DNA from 2 places in the Gorillibacterium sp. sgz306347 genome. Region 1 is predicted to be linked to the other one. Evidence: riboswitches for the same ligand, from Rfam matches in the RefSeq annotation. Region 1 holds a riboswitch; the other holds the start of a gene.
What was found. A riboswitch is a leader RNA that binds a small molecule or an ion and turns the genes downstream of it on or off. The one in region 1 is predicted to bind cyclic di-AMP.

Region 1 (7,829 bases):
CCGTCAGGCTCCGGAGATTCCCGCTTCCCGCATCGCTTCGGACAGGCGTGCGAATTCCGCAAGCGACAGCGTTTCCCCGCGGCGCCCCGGGTCGATTCCGACTCCCTCCAGCACGCGGTTCATCTCCTCCCGCTTGTCCTTGCCGAAAAACCGCGCCAGCAGGTTGTTGGCGAGCGTCTTGCGCCGCTGGGCAAAAGCGGCCTGCACCACGGAAAAGAAAAAGGCTTCGTCGCTCACGCGCACCGCCGGCTCCTTTCGCAGGGAGAGGCGGATAACCGCCGAATCCACCTGCGGCTGCGGGATAAACACCGTATGCGGTACAATGGCGACCGTTTCCGCCTGGCAGTAATACTGCACCGCCACGCTGAGGCTCCCGTAATCCTTCGTTCCGGGCGAGGCAGCCATCCGGTCGGCCACCTCCTTCTGGATCATGACCACAATGTGCTCCAGCGGCAGCTTTTCCTCCAGCAGCTTCATGATGATCGGCGTCGTGACGTAGTAAGGCAGGTTGGCCACCACGCTGACGCCGCTGCATCCGGCGAATTTGCTCTCCATCAGGCCGGCAAGCTCCAGCTTCAGAACATCGCCGTGCACAACGGACACGTTGCCGTAAGGGGCCAGCGTCTCGCCCAGCACCGGCAGCAGCCGCTGGTCGATTTCCACCGCCAGGACTTGTCCGGCCGTTCGGGCCAGCTGCTCGGTCAACGCGCCGATGCCCGGGCCGATTTCCAGTACGCCTTTGGTTTTGTCGAGCCCCGCCGCGCCCACGATTTTGTTCAAAATGTTGGTATCCACCAAAAAGTTCTGCCCCAGGCTTTTTTTCATCGCAATTCCGTATTTGCGCACGATTTCGCGCGTTCTCCCCGGCGTGGCGATATCGGGCAGACGCGTCTCCCGTTCGTTCATGGCTGTCCCTCTTTTCCGTTCTCGGTTTCCAGCATCCGGACCGCTTCGGCAAATTCCGCAAAGCCGATCCGGAACATGCGGCAGCGGTTGTAAAACTGCTTTCCGTTCGCGTAGCCGATGCCCAACCGGTTGCCGACGGCAAGCCTCCGGGCCGCGGCTTGGGGATGCACGATCAGGCCGGCGTCCATCAGATCGTCCCAGGTAATTTCCGATTCGCCTGCGCCCCAGTCGCTTTTGACGTTGGCCAGCGCCTGACGGATTGCTTCCGGGGAGGCGTTCTCCACGCCGATGTCCCCTTTGCGCGTCGCTTCCTCCTGGGTCAGAAACGCGTGCTTGCAGCCCGGCACCCTGGCGCCGATCAGCTTGCGCAGGCGCTCGCCGGCATGGTCCGGGTCGGTGAAGACGATGACGCCGCGTGCGGCCTGGGCCCGCTCGATCATCCGGTATACGGTCTCGTTGATGGCCGAGCCGCCCGTTTCAATCGTCTCCGCGTCCACGGCGCGCTTGATGGCTACCGTGTCGTCCTTCCCCTCTACTACAATGATTTCCTTAATCAAGCCCAATCCCTCCACGTAACGGGAAAAAGTTGCGAAAAGCCGCGAAAAGGAGAGGCGAATGCCTCTCCTTTGGTTAAAAATACTATATCAGATGAATGGGATTCCGCGCAACCGCGCTTATTCGGCGGTCGGCTTCTTCGGCCCGATGACATATACCGTGTAGCCTCGCTTGAGCCCGAACTGCTGGGCGTACGCTTCGCTGTCGTAATAAACGTCGATTTTGTTGCCCTTGACCGCGCTGCCGGTATCCTCGGCGCGGCGGTAGCCGATTCCTTCGATATACACCCACCAGCCGAGCGGAATGACGCCCGGATCGACCGCAATGGTGCGGCCCTCGGTCACTTTGGTGCCGGTACGGGTGATGCCGAAGCCGCTGTCTCCCGGGCTTTTGCCGGTAGACGGAGCGTGGGCGGAATAAGCCGTCAAGGTAACGTTGCTGATAAGCTTCTTATAGCTGACGGGCACACCGTCCTTCACGACAGTCTGCGTCTTTGCTTTCGATGCCGTTTGTGCCGCAGGTTTCTTCGTTTCGGGCTTGGCGGCCAGCGTAACCACCGGTTTTTTGGTCCCGACTGCGACGATCTTGTTCACGCTCTTGGCGGCGACCGCTTCGGAAATCGTACTCTCCTTGACCAGCTTGCCGTCTTCAAAAACGCGCTCCTTGGTAATGACCTTGCTTCCGGCTTTCCCCTCCTGGAGGGTCTGCTGCTTGCCTTTCAGCAGTTTGTCGTCATTCTGGGTGGTCACCTTAAAGGCAATCGGAACGACCTGCTTGGTCTGCTCCTTCGTAACCCGGACGATCTGGATTGCTGCGTGGTCGGTTAGTGTTTCGTTCAATGCGAGGGATAATTTGTCGTCCGTATTGACGGTGATGCGCGCCTCCCGGAGCGCCGCGTCCACCGTTTTTTCAACCGTGTGGAACAAACGGGTCTTTCCGTCTGCCGTTACCGTAAAGCTCCGTGCCCGGGTCAGCTCGATCCGGTCGCCGTGCTTCAATTTGGCGTCGAGCGGCTGGGACAGCTTGTCATAGCTGCCTACCGTTACGCCTTGATCCTCCAACACATGCTGCACAGTTAGTCCGTGCGTTTTGACTTCCATCTCCTGGCCGTCTACAACAAGCGCAATCGTTTTGTTGTAGGTGCCGTTCAGCAACATGAAAAACATAATGGTCACCGTTAAAGTGAACAACGCGAGAAATGTATACCTGCGCAGGTTTTCATGCTTCCAACGCAATGCGAAGGACATGCTGGATGATCGTTTTACATGGGGATTCAAATTCGTGTCTCCCACTTCTTCGGTCCTCCTTGAGAGCCTCGCCATCGACTGTTATGCATGATTCCATCTGACGTGACTAGGGATTTTGGTGTTCGCTCATCACTGGCGCCAATTTCCGTTTTCAGCCTGCCGGTCTCACGGCCCGTGTGTAACGCCTTCACCTCGCTTTCTCGAAAACTTATCCATTTGAGTCTCTTAGGACCTCGGAACACAAAAAAGCCCTAAGAAGAGGAACTTCTCGGAGCAAAAAAACACCCGCCCGATCAATACCTCTCTCTTCACGCTTACGAGGTTAGCTGACGGATTCGGGCGCGAGAGTCGCCCTACGGAGAGCTAAAATCCTCCCCGATTCACCCCTAAACCTGCAGGCTGCCGGTTGCTTACCCCGGCCGTCCGCTTGCGGTTCCCCCGTTTCCCAAATGGAACTCAGCGATAATTTGGAAAATTGGCATGGTAATATTAAGTTATCCTGAATGTATATTACGCCCTGCGTCTGCACATGTAAAGGGCGGCCGTCCCGGAATAAACAGCAAAAAAAAGGCATACTCAGCCAAAATCCGCAAATGGCCGAATAAACCTTGCCTGTTTCTCCTTATATCGGGCTCTAGCCCACCATTTTCTCACGATTTCAGAGTTTCTTTGCTTCCAAGCCCTACAAGTTTATAATAAAATGGAACAAATCCTTCACTTATACAACGCACGAACAGCCCCAAAAGTTGCACCGGTTTGGAAAGATTTTTACGATTTTTTGAAGACCGGTCCAGCCTCCTTGCAACCGCTTTTAGGCGGGAAGGATTGCTTTCTATTCGGACGGGCTTCCCCGGCACGGAAGCGCCGCTTTGCGGCGGTGCCGGACGCCTGTCTTTTCGGCGGTGAACCATGGAAACGATTTTGGAAGTGGAAGGCCTCTTTGGCGGTTACCTCTACAACAAACCGGTAATCCGCGACCTGACCTTTACGGTCGGCAAAGGGGAGATGGTCGGCCTGATCGGGCTGAACGGCGCAGGCAAAAGCACGGCCATCAAGCACATTCTCGGGCTGATGGAGCCCCAGCGCGGCGCGGTGCGCGTTCGCGGCGCCGGGCTGCGCGACAACCCCGAAGCCTACCGGTCGTCGTTTGCGTTCGTCCCGGAAAGCCCGGAGCTGTACGACGAGCTGACCATCCGGGAGCACCTGGAATTGACGGCCCGCGTCTACGGCCTCGACCGGACGGCTTTTGAAACACGGACTTCGGAGCTGATGAAGCGGTTCCGCATGGAGGAAAAAGCGGACAGCTTTCCGATGCATCTTTCCAAGGGCATGCGGCAAAAGGTGATGCTGATGAACGCTTTTCTGATCGAAGCGCCGCTTTACATCATCGACGAGCCATTCCTCGGGCTCGACCCGCTTGGCATCCGCTCCCTGCTGGAGCTGATGGATTCGTTCAAGAAGAAGGGGGCGAGCTTCCTTATCAGCTCGCACATTCTCTCCACCTTGGAGCGGTACTGCGACCGCTACGTCGTGCTGCAGCGCGGCGAAATCGCCGCCAAGGGCACGCTGGCCGACGTCCGCGCGGCGTCCGGCGCTCCGGCGGAAGCGGACCTCGACGACGTGTTCTTCCGGCTGGTCGGCGAAGGAGGCGGCGTGTTATGACAAGCGGCAACGGCCCGGGGCCCGGGCAAACGCCGCAGGGCCGGCCGGCGGGGGCCGGCGGCGGCGCGGGCGGGCAGCCGCCGGGAGGACAGGGCCGCACGTCCGGCGGCGCGGCGGGGGCCGACGGCGGGTTGAACGGCGCAGGCCTCTGGAGCGGGCGGCGGGCCCGCGCCCTGCGCGAGACGCTGCCGTACTGGATGGACGTCCTGCGGAGCGGCGCGGGCATGTTGCTCGCGCTGGCGCTCCTGACGGCCATCCCCGCCTACGGCTGGGCACTCGACCGGATGCCGCCCGGCTTCCCCTGGCGGCGAATCGCTGTGCCGGTGCTGGCGCTGGCGCTCGGCTGGACGCCGGTCCGCACGTTCCTGCAGGAAGCGGACCGCGTCTTCCTGCTGCCGGCGGAGGCGCGCATGGCCGCCTACCTCCGCCGCGCAGCGCGCGCCGCCTTCACGCGGCAGGCGCTGCTCGCGGCCGCCGCCGTCGTGGCGCTGTGGCCGCTTTACCTGCGCGCGGCCGGACCGGCGGCCATGGCGATCGCCTGGCCGCTGCTGCTCGCCGCGGCGGCGAAAGCCGCGGCTGTCGCCGCCGCCGTGCGCGAGCCGCGCCTCGTGCGCCCGGCCCAGCGGCGGGCGGCGGCTGCCGCGCGCTGGCTCACCGCCGCCGCGGCCGCGTACGCGCTGTGGCGCTTCGGCCCGGCCTGGGCGGCTGCGGCGCTCGCGGCGGGCGCGCTTGCGACGGCAGCGCTGCTCGCGGCGGGCCCGGCCCAGCGCTTCCCGTGGCTCGCGCTGATCGAGCGCGAGCGGAAGCAAAAGGCCCGCGTCTACGCCTTCCTGGGCTGGTTCACGGACGTACCCGGCCAAGGAGGCGTCATCCGGCGGCGAAGCGGGATCGCCTCCTTCGCGGAACGCATCGCGTTCACCCGGGAAAAAGCGATCCTGTACCTCTACGCCAAAACCTACACGCGCCGCGAGCCTTTCGCCATCGCGCTCCGGCTGACGCTGCTCGGGGCCGTGCTGATCGCGCTGTTCCGGCATCCGTACGCGCAGACCCTCTTTTATGCCCTGGTGCTGTTTATGACCGGGCTGCAGACAGCGGCGGTCGGCAGCTATCACCGCTACACGTCCTGGCTGTACCTCTATCCGACGCAGCCGGGAGCGGGCAAACGGGCGGCGTCGCGCATCCTGACCGTTTCGTTAACGGCGCAGGCGCTCCTGCTTTCGGCGGTTTTGGCTGCTGCGGGCTACGGACTGCTTCCGGCGCTGATCGCCTTCTTCGCCGGGGCGGCCTATGCGGCCGCCTACGGGCTTTCCGTCCTGAAACGCAAAGAACGGGCTTCCGGTTACGCAAAGTGATCTTTGCGTACGGAAGCCCGCTTTTTTCCGGGCTGCTTCTGCTTGCACAGTATGCCCTTTCCGCCTTTTCCGGCGGAGGCTTTACGTCAGCCCAAGAAGCCGGACCGCGTTATCGGTGGTGATCCGGGCGATCTCCTCCACGGTCATCCCGCGGATCTCCGCCGCCGCTTCTGCGACCAGCCGGACGTGCGCCGACTCATTGCGTTTCCCGCGAAACGGATGCGGGGTCAGGTAGGGGCTGTCCGTTTCGATCAGCAGCCGGTCGAGCGGCACCTGCGCCAGCACTTCCTTCGGCTGGCGGGCGTTCTTGAAGGTGACCGGCCCGCCGAAGGAAATGTGGAAGCCCAGGTCGAGGCACTGCTTCGCCGTTTCCCAGCTGCCCGAATAACAGTGCATGATGCCGCCGACCTCGGCGGCTTTTTCTTCCTTGAGCACCTGCACGACGTCATGATGGGCGTCCCGGTTGTGTATGACGATCGGTTTGCCGACCTTCCGGGCCAGGCGGACCTGCTCGCGGAAAACGCGGTCCTGCACGTCCTTGGGCGACGTATCCCAGTAATAATCCAGCCCGATCTCCCCGATGGCCACCACCTTCGGATGGCCGCACAGCTCCTCAATCCACTCCAGATCGCCGGGCAGCATGTCCTTCGCGTCCTGCGGATGCCAGCCCACCGCCGTCCAGATAAAATCATAGTCCTCCGCCAGTTGAAGCGACGTCGGAATCGTTTCCCGGTTAAAGCCGATATTGACAATCCGCGTCACGCCGGCCTCGCGGGCGCGGGCGATCGTCTCCTCGCGGTCTTCGTCGAATTCCGGCGCGTTGAGATGCGCATGTGTGTCCGTCAGCATAGCTTCGTCCCCTTTCGCTATTCATTTTACCCGTTTCCGGCCGGTTCGACAGCCATTTTCGGGGAATACGCGCAGGGTGCGCCGTTTTATTCCGGCTCGCCAAGCTTGCTTCGGCGCCGCGCCGTCATTCGGACGGGATCATCCCAGCTCCAGAAACCGGCGAACGTCCTCGGGCAGCCCCTCAAAGGCCAGTACCTCTTGCGGAAAATACAGATGATTAATCCCCGCGTGAACGCCGCTGATCGAACGGACGATTTCCGAGCGCCGCGAAATTTCCTCCAGCTTGCCGTCCTTGCCGAGCAGCAGAATCGGCAGCTTCTCGTCGTTTTCCCCGGGCCGGTAAACGTCGTAAGGCAAATCCGACGGGAAGTCCGCTTTCAGGTAATAATCCGGGTGCCAGCCCGCTTCCGCAACCGCCGCTTTTACCCGCTCCATGAAGGGAGCGGACAAACCTTCCGCGGGCACGTACCGGAGCAGCTTGCGATACAGGAAGCGGCGGCTCAAGTCGGCCAAAACGGCGTCCGGCTCCTGCATCCATTGGGAAAACACCGCCTGCATAACGGCCTCGTCGAGCCCCAGGTAATCCTCGACCCCCAGCTTCCCCTCCAGCAGCCGCTCCAGAGGCGGCAAAAGAAAACCGAAAGCGTATCCTTCTTCATAAAGCACCTTGGCCCGAAGCAAAATATGCGTCAGCAAAATTTCCGCGCTTCGCGTCACCGGATGAAAATAAATCTGCCAATACATCTGATAACGCGACATGAGATAATCCTCCACCGCATGCATGCCGCTTTCCTTGACGACAATGCCCGTCCGGAGCGGACGCATCACCCGCAAAATCCGGTCGAGGTCGAAGGTGCCGTAATTGACGCCGGTGAAATACGCATCCCGCAGCAGATAATCCATCCGGTCGGCATCCAGCTGGCTGGAGATGAGGCTTACCGCGACCGGGTTGGCGTGCGTTTTGCAGATGACGCCGGCCACCTGCTCGGGAAAGTCCGGCGCGACCCTTTTCAGCACGCTGTTTACTTCCGTCGGGCCGAGGATAATGCGGCAGGACCAATCCTCGTGGTTCATCCCGAACGTCTTTTCCATGGAATGCGAGAAAGGCCCGTGGCCGACATCGTGCAGGAGGGCGGCGCACAGGCAGAGCATCCGCTCCTCGTGCGTCCACTCTCCGTATCCCCCGCGTTCAAATTGCGAGAGCACCCGGCGCGTAATTTCATAGACGCCGAGCGAATGGGAGAAGCGGCTGTGCTCC
Region 2 (7,829 bases), on a different contig from region 1:
GGAGCGGGCGTCTCGACGGAGAGCGGCATTCCCGATTTCCGTTCGGAAACCGGGCTGTACCGGACGTCCGGGGGGATGAATTATCCGCCCGAAACGATGCTGAGCCGGAGCTTCTTTCTGCGGCACCCGGAGGATTTTTTCGCGTTTTATAAAAGCAAGATGCTTCATCCGGAGGCCGCCCCCGGACCGGCGCACCGGGCGCTGGCGCGACTGGAGCAGGCCGGCAAGCTGGATGCGGTGGTGACGCAAAACATCGACGGGCTGCACCAGCTGGCAGGCAGCAAACGCGTGCTGGAGCTGCACGGCTCCGTGCACCGCAATACCTGCATGGACTGCCGAAGGCATTACAGCCTGGCGGAATTTCGAGAGCTTCCGGGGGAGGCTCCGCGCTGCGCCTGCGGAGGCATGGTCAAACCCGATGTGGTGCTGTATGAGGAAGGGCTGGATATGGACATCATCGAACAGGCGGTGGAGGCTATCGGGAACGCCCGGCTGCTGATAGTCGGCGGGACGTCCCTGACAGTGAACCCGGCCGCTTCGCTGATCCGTTATTTCCGGGGCGACAAACTGGTCCTGATTAACCGGACGCCGACGGCTTACGATGCTTCGGCGGATCTCGTGATGCGCGGCAGCATCGGCGAAGCGCTGGATGCGGCTTTTCCAGCGGGATAAGCCGCATCGCCGCAGCCGATTAAGCCCCGTCCAACAAGAAAATCCCGAACCATTCTTCTAGCATACCCCGATTGGAGTTCAAACGGCGGAAGGAGGCCGCAGAGCGGGCCAATTGATCCGCGAACACCGGGGCGGGGTCGAGGCCGGCCTGCCAGCGCGTCCAAAAATGAAGCGCTACATCCAGCCGCCGGAGTTTAATCAGATCGGGCAAAAGTTTGCATTCATCCACTGACAGCTTAAATGCGCTGCCGTATCCGGACAGAAGCTCCCGGATAGAATCCAAGGAGCTTTGGCCCGTTCGCAAAAAGCCAACGGTTCCGCCTTGCCCTTCTTCCCCGGACGCCAGCTGCTCGCCCAGCATGACGGCAAGCTCCATGGCCCGGATGTCTCGGGTGGCAAACTCGAAATCAAGCACGGCGGCTATCCCGGCACCGTCGGTCAGGACATTCGAAAAAGACACGTCCCCATGTATCAATTGGCGCGGCAGCCGGAGCAGCTGCTGGCGGACGGCAGCAAACCCCGCCATTTCCTCCAGAAGCAACACGATGGCGGCGGCCGCTTCCGTTAGCACAGGCTCTTTGGTAAGCCTGAGAAGCCCTTCCGCCGCTCCCGGATAAGCCTCCTCCAGCTCGTCATAAGGCGGATAGACAGGGGGATGCAGAGGCTTCACCTGTCCGAGGGCGCGGCTCAGTTCACCCGCCGCCCGTCCAAGCGCATCCAGCAAGCCGGTTTCGGAACCCGAAGGCCTGCGGCCGGGCAGATAGCCGAAGAAAGCGGCCAGCTTGCCGTCCGGCGCCTCGGCAAAGGTTTCGCCTTGTCTGGTGCGAAGGGGACAAGGAATGGAAAAAGGGAGCCGACAGAACTGAAGCTGCTGCAAAACATCGTGTTCGAAAAGCAGCTTATCCGGGTCGCGGTGGTTTTCATAAACCCGGCAGACCAGCCTGCCGCCGCCCGGGAGCAGAGCATACCGGGTCGTGTTGTTCATGCCGGAGTCTCCGGCGCTCCACTGAATGGGCCGCCCGATTTGATATTTCGCGGCAATCCGGTTAAAATAATCATCGTGTTCGGGTTTCATGTACACATTAAAGCACAGGCAGCAGGCACCGGCAATAAAAAAGAAATTTATTTTAGCATCATTATTGTGAAATAATTCACACTTTTAACGCTCAAGATGTGATATAGTTAACTCGTAAACAACGATGGGAGTGATCGAAATGAAAGAGACGAATACCGATACCGTATCGAAAAACCTGCTTCAGTTCTGCTACACCTGCGATGACGCCGCGCTTTGCACCAGCGAAGAAGTTTGCAGACATTGTTGGGCGGATCAAGGAATTCCCGTCGACGAAGAAGAAACGATGAGCACCGACATTTCCCGGTTGATCAATAACCATTATGAATAAGCTGCGTGACCCGGCAAGACCGCAAGCCAACAATCCTCCGTCTGTTTTCTGAACAGATCGGGGGATTTTTGATTTTTATCACACCGGGAAACGTTGATCTTCCTATGCATAGCGCGTCCCAAGCTGCAAACACTAACCCGGAAACGTTTGCGCGGCAGGGTGCGGCCATCCCATCCACGCCCTGGAACGCGGAAGGGAGAGCCTGATGGACAAACGGTTAAATCTGCTTGTTTTTAGCGGCGAATATGACAAAGCCATGGCCGCGCTTATTCTGGCCAATGCAGCCCGGGACATCGAAGTGGACGTGACTATGTTTTTTGCCTTTTGGGGGCTGTTTCTGGTCCGGGACCCGGAGAAATGGACGGACGAAGACAAAAGCTTTTACGAGAAAATGCTCGGACGCACCACGCCCAAAGGACCCGACCAGCTGCCTCTTTCCCGGATGAACTATGCGGGCCTCGGCAAAAAAATGCTCTTGGAAATGATGGACGACGACGATGCCCCGCCGTTATCCGCTTTCTTGAAGGGGGCACGCAAGAAAAACATCAAGTTCTACGCTTGCCGGCTGTCGGTGGAAATCATGGGCTTTCAGGAACAGGAGTTCATTCCCGAACTCGAAATTGTCGACGCTCAGACCTATCTGCGGGATGCGCTGGAGGCGGATATGCAGCTGTTCATTTGACGCGGGCGGTTGGTTATACGCGCATAAAGCAAGCCGATCCCAGGCGGACATCCGCCTGAGACCGGCTTTTTGGCATGCTTGCGCTTACAGCTGGTTGTCCCCCGTGCTCTGAAACACCTCAATGCTTTCTCCGCTCGGGCCGTTAAAGAAAGCGATGCGGATCGGTGTCGGCGGTTCCCCCGGAATAACGGCGTCCTTCGGTTCCGTGGTGATTTCCGCTCCCGCGCTGCGGACACGCTCGACAATGCCGTCCACGTCGTCCGTCCGCAGCGCGATGTGGAAGAAGGCGCCCGCCGCTTGCTTGCCTTCCGGTCCGCCTGCGAACACCTCCAGGTAATTGCCGTCGCCGGTGTCCAGGAGCGCGCCGCGGCCGTCTCCTTCGCCCCAGGTCAATCTCGGTACAAAGCCCAGCAGCCCGGTGTAAAAGGCCAGTGTGTCGTCAAAATTTCCAACCTTGATCGCCACGTGGTGAAACCCGCCGCCGCCGCTGATCTTTTGGTTTGTGCCTGCCATAACCGCATTCCTCCCGCATAATCGTGGTTTGTCCGCTTTATTTTATCGTGGCGGAGTGCGGTTTTCAAACGGACCGGGCGCGCCCATATTGCATACATTGGGATGAAATGGGCGAGAGGGGGGCACTCCGTGAGCGGATGGATAGCGGAGGAACAAGCAGGCTGGGCGGAGGAAAAGCAGGAGAGCGGCTTGGCGTCTTTGCGGCAGGGCGTCATCGGAGCGGGCCGTCTGTTTCGCTCCCCGTACGGCTGGAAAAGTATTTTATATGCGGACTGGGCCGCAAGCGGAAGGCTCTACGGTCCCATCGAAGAGCTTCTTCTCCGCTGCATCGGCCCATACACAGCCAATACTCATTCGGAAGCGACGGTAACGGGAGCGGCCGTAACGGATGTTTACCGGGAGGTGAAAGAGGTCATCAAACAGCATGTGAACGCCGGCCCGGATGATATTCTCCTGTTTTGCGGAAACGGGATGACCGCTGCCGTGAACAAGCTGCAGCGGCTGATGGGGCTGCGGCTGCCTTCCGGATGGAAGCCGTCCGGGTCCTTGCCGGAGGAGGACCGGCCGATTGTTTTCCTGACCCATATGGAGCATCATTCCAACCAGCTCTCCTGGCAGGAAACGATCAGCGATGTCTGTATCCTGCCGCCGGATGAGCAGGGCCGGGTGCAACCGGAAAAGCTGGAGGAGGAGCTTTGGCGCCACCGCAGCCGCAAGGTGAAAATCGGCGCGTTTACGGCCTGCTCCAACGTGACGGGGGTCATGCCGCCGCTTGCCGAACTGGCAAAGCTTATGCACCGCCATGGCGGGCTGGCCTTTGCCGATTGGACGGCATCCGCGCCGTACACCACGCTTGATATGCATCCCGCCGACGAAGAGGAGCGGCTTGACGCCGTATATTTTTCTCCGCATAAATTTCTCGGCGGCCCCGGGTCAAGCGGGGTGCTGGTATTTGACGGGCGGCTTGCCGCAGGCAGCGCGCCGGATGCGCCTGGCGGAGGCACCGTGTTATGGACGGACCGGTGGGGAGGCTGCACCTACGTCAAAGAGCTGGAGGAACGCGAGGACGGAGGCACGCCCGGATTTCTTCAAGCCGCCAAAGCGGCGTACGCCGTCAAGCTGAAGGAACGGATGGGGGAAGCCGCCATAGCGGCCCGGGAACAGACGCTGACCCGGCTGCTGCTGGAGGGGCTCCGGCCCATTCCGGGGGTCCATGTTTTGGACGGCGGGCTGCGGGATCGGCTGCCGATTGTCAGCTTTTTTAGCGAAACCGTTCATTTCCCGTTATTTGTGCGGTTATTGAACGACCGGTTCGGCATTCAATCGCGCGGAGGCTGTTCCTGCGCAGGTACATACGGGCATTTCCTGTTCGGCCTGGACAAAAAAACGTCCGACCGGATCCGGGAACGGGTGGAAAGCGGACGTCTCTCCGAGAAGCCGGGCTGGGTGCGCCTGTCCCTGCATCCGATTATGACGGACGGCGAGGTGGCGCGAATCGTCCACGCGGTTCGCGAGGTGGCGCTGCGCGGCCCGCTTTGGGCTGCCGATTACCGGTACGACGAGCGGAGGAACGATTACCGTCATCATTCGGCGCAAAGCTCGGGCTGCGGAGGAAAGTGGTTCGGCCTTTTGGACGATTTCAAATAAAAAAACGGCGGAAAACCGCCGTTTTTTTATTTTTTCTACATTTTTCTAGTTATCTATCGGCAAAACATATGCTAGAATGATAGGCGGTCGGACCACCTATCTTGGCCGAAGCCCTTGACCAGGGCGTGGGGAAACCATTATTGGGGTGAAACCGGATCATTCCGGTCGGGAGGACTCCTCTTTCCGAACCCGTCAGCTAACCTCGCAGGCCGCCTAAGGAGAGTGTCTTCATGAAACGCACCATGTTTAAAAACGGTTGGTTCAAAGCGGTTTTGGCCGGCTCCCTGCTTGCCGCACCTCTGCTTGGAACCGGAACCGCGGATGCCGCCTCTTACACCGTTCAGCAGAACGATACCCTTTGGAAAATCTCGGTTAAGAACAACGTGACGCTGCAAGCTTTAATCAAAGCGAACCCTAGCCTCACGAATCCGAACCTGATTTGGCAGGGGATGAAAATCCAGCTTCCCGCCAAAACGGTAGCTGCACCGGCGAAAAAGCCTGCCGCTCCGGCAGCGACGGCGCCGAAAACACCGGCAGCTTCAACTCCGGCGGCCAGTGTATCCGAATATGCCGAGCAGGTATTTAACATCGTAAACAAAGAGCGCGCCGCAGCCGGCCTGAAGCCGCTGGTTCTGGACAAGGCGCTGTCGAATATGGCGCTGGACAAAGCAAAAGATATGTATGCCAACAACTACTTTGATCATACGTCCCCGACTTACGGGTCTCCGTTTGATATGATGAACCGTTACAGCATTTCGTATTCCTATGCCGGCGAAAACATCGCCAAAGGCCAACGGACGCCGCAAGAGGTTATGACGGCCTGGATGAACAGCGCCGGCCACAAAAAGAACATTTTGAGCGCCAACTATACCAAAATCGGCGTTGCCTACTACAACGGCGTTTGGGTGCAAGAATTTACGGGCTGACGCGCTTCGTTCCGGCCCGAACTTAATGAACGGATGAAGACCTCATCCACGACGGTTATTCTCTTTTGGACATTCCGGCGCGGTTTGACTCAAAATTCGTCCTGCAATTGTTTTCCAGGCTGAGAAAACGGCGGCTGAGAAGATCGAGCCGACGCATAACCGGAGACGGACGACGCTAATAGGTGCAATACGATCCTTATTTCCAGTGACTTTTGGTTCTATTGCGAAATAGTATCCTCTACGCACTTATTTCCCGTGAAAGAAGCGATATTCGGAGTAAACGGAAGAAATAGTTGCTTCCAGGCATCTATTCGAGTGAATTATAGCGATTACAATAAAATTAGTTGCTTTTTTGCATCTCCTTAACGGCCCTGCGATCGGAAGGCCTCCGGATGCGGGCATTCGGCTGCAACGCCCTTTGGCCGAGACGTCAAAGGTCTTGTCTGCGGTACTGGAAGCTTTTTAACGAAGAACATATACAAAGTAAAAAAAACGCCAGAACCGCGTATGCGGCCTGGCGTTTTTTGCTGTTCCCTGTAAACGTGGGGCTAACACGTTACAAAAGCAGTCCGCCGCTGTACGTAAGCTCGTACACTTTCCGTGTCCCCGCATAGATGGTTTCCTGTCCGAAAAAACGTTCCCAGGAACCCGACGGTTCATTCCGGTACAGATACCCGCCTGATTCAAAAGTGTCCGGTCCCCGGTACAGATGCCGGGTATCCGCTTTCCGGAGGGCCTGACGCAGGAACGCATAGACCGCTTTAACGGCTTCCGATTCCTGGACCTCCTCCGCCACGCCGCCGGCATAAACCATCGACCAGACCGGCCGTTCTTCGAACAAAACCGTTTCCTGTCCGGCGAAGAAGACTATGCCAAAGTAGATGTCCCGGTACAAAAACACACCGTCGCGGAACTCCAGCTGCCTGGATTCCGGCACCAGCGGCGTCACGCTGGCTTCGTCGCCTTGTGCCGCATAGGTATTCCGTTTCGCTTCCGCCAAAAAGGCACGAACCGCATTAAGATCCATTGTCATAAGGGATACTCTCTCCTTAAGCAAACATACGTTCCGTTCGATTCTAGCACTTTGTCGGAAGAAAGCACAGACCTATTTTAAAGGGCGGCAAGCCTTCGACGATTTGAGCACACGCCCGGCGAATGGTATACTCTGCTTGAATCCATCATTGCACATCGGAGGTTTTCAAATGAACGAACAGCTTACGCCGGACAACGGCACTCAATATGAAAAAGCGACCTTTGCAGGCGGCTGCTTCTGGTGTATGGTCAGCCCCTTCGAGGAGCAGCCGGGCATTGTTTCGGTCGTTTCCGGCTATACCGGCGGCCGCACGGAAAATCCGACCTACAAGGAAGTATGCTCCGGTACGACGGGGCATACGGAAGCGGTTCAAATTACGTTCGATCCGGCTGTGTTTCCTTATGACAAGCTGGTGGAAGTGTTCTGGCAACAGATCGACCCGACCGATCTGGACGGGCAATTCTGCGACCGGGGGGATTCGTACCGGACCGCCATCTTTTATCACAGCGAGGAACAGCGCAAAATTGCGGAGGAATCCAAACGCCGCCTGAACGAGAGCAACCGCTTCGACCAGGAGGTTGTGACGCCGATTGTGCCGGCGGCGACTTTTTATCCGGCGGAGGAGTATCACCAGGACTTCCACAAGAAAAACCCGGCCCACTACAAGCAGTACCGCAAAGGCTCAGGGCGGGACAAGTTCTTGGAGGAACACTGGAGCTTCGAAAAGAACCCGGAGGAGCTAAAAGCGCGCCTCACGCCGCTCCAATACGAAGTCACGCAAAACAATGCGACGGAGCCGGCGTTCCACAATGAATTCCATGATTTCCATGGGGAAGGCATCTACGTGGATATCGTATCGGGGGAGCCGCTCTTCAGCTCGACGGACAAATACGATTCCGGCTGCGGCTGGCCCAGCTTCACCAAGCCGATCCAAAAGGCGAGCGTAAAGGAGA

Region 2: it holds a riboswitch for cyclic di-AMP, as region 1 does, so the genes downstream of both, AC6I6H_RS05260 (CAP domain-containing protein) here and AC6I6H_RS17725 (resuscitation-promoting factor) in region 1, are expected to answer to the same signal.

What each region holds. Positions count from the first base shown of each region.
Region 1 covers NZ_JCAPET010000039.1:23,633-31,461, forward strand. Annotated here, with positions in the region: gene rsmA (16S rRNA (adenine(1518)-N(6)/adenine(1519)-N(6))-dimethyltransferase RsmA) at 4-906, opposite strand; gene rnmV (ribonuclease M5) at 903-1,463, opposite strand; gene AC6I6H_RS17725 (resuscitation-promoting factor) at 1,581-2,753, opposite strand; cyclic di-AMP (ydaO/yuaA leader) riboswitch at 3,004-3,180, opposite strand; gene AC6I6H_RS17730 (ABC transporter ATP-binding protein) at 3,618-4,370, shown strand; gene AC6I6H_RS17735 (ABC transporter permease) at 4,367-5,722, shown strand; gene AC6I6H_RS17740 (TatD family hydrolase) at 5,804-6,571, opposite strand; gene AC6I6H_RS17745 (HD domain-containing protein) at 6,710-7,829, opposite strand, start outside.
Region 2 covers NZ_JCAPET010000006.1:50,631-58,459, reverse strand. Annotated here, with positions in the region: gene AC6I6H_RS05290 (NAD-dependent protein deacylase) at 1-672, shown strand, start outside; gene AC6I6H_RS05285 (phosphotransferase) at 692-1,657, opposite strand; gene AC6I6H_RS05280 (hypothetical protein) at 1,887-2,075, shown strand; gene AC6I6H_RS05275 (DsrE/DsrF/DrsH-like family protein) at 2,281-2,757, shown strand; gene AC6I6H_RS05270 (VOC family protein) at 2,842-3,270, opposite strand; gene AC6I6H_RS05265 (aminotransferase class V-fold PLP-dependent enzyme) at 3,400-4,917, shown strand; cyclic di-AMP (ydaO/yuaA leader) riboswitch at 5,011-5,143, shown strand; gene AC6I6H_RS05260 (CAP domain-containing protein) at 5,148-5,843, shown strand; gene AC6I6H_RS05255 (DUF5680 domain-containing protein) at 6,400-6,876, opposite strand; gene msrA (peptide-methionine (S)-S-oxide reductase MsrA) at 7,046-7,829, shown strand, end outside.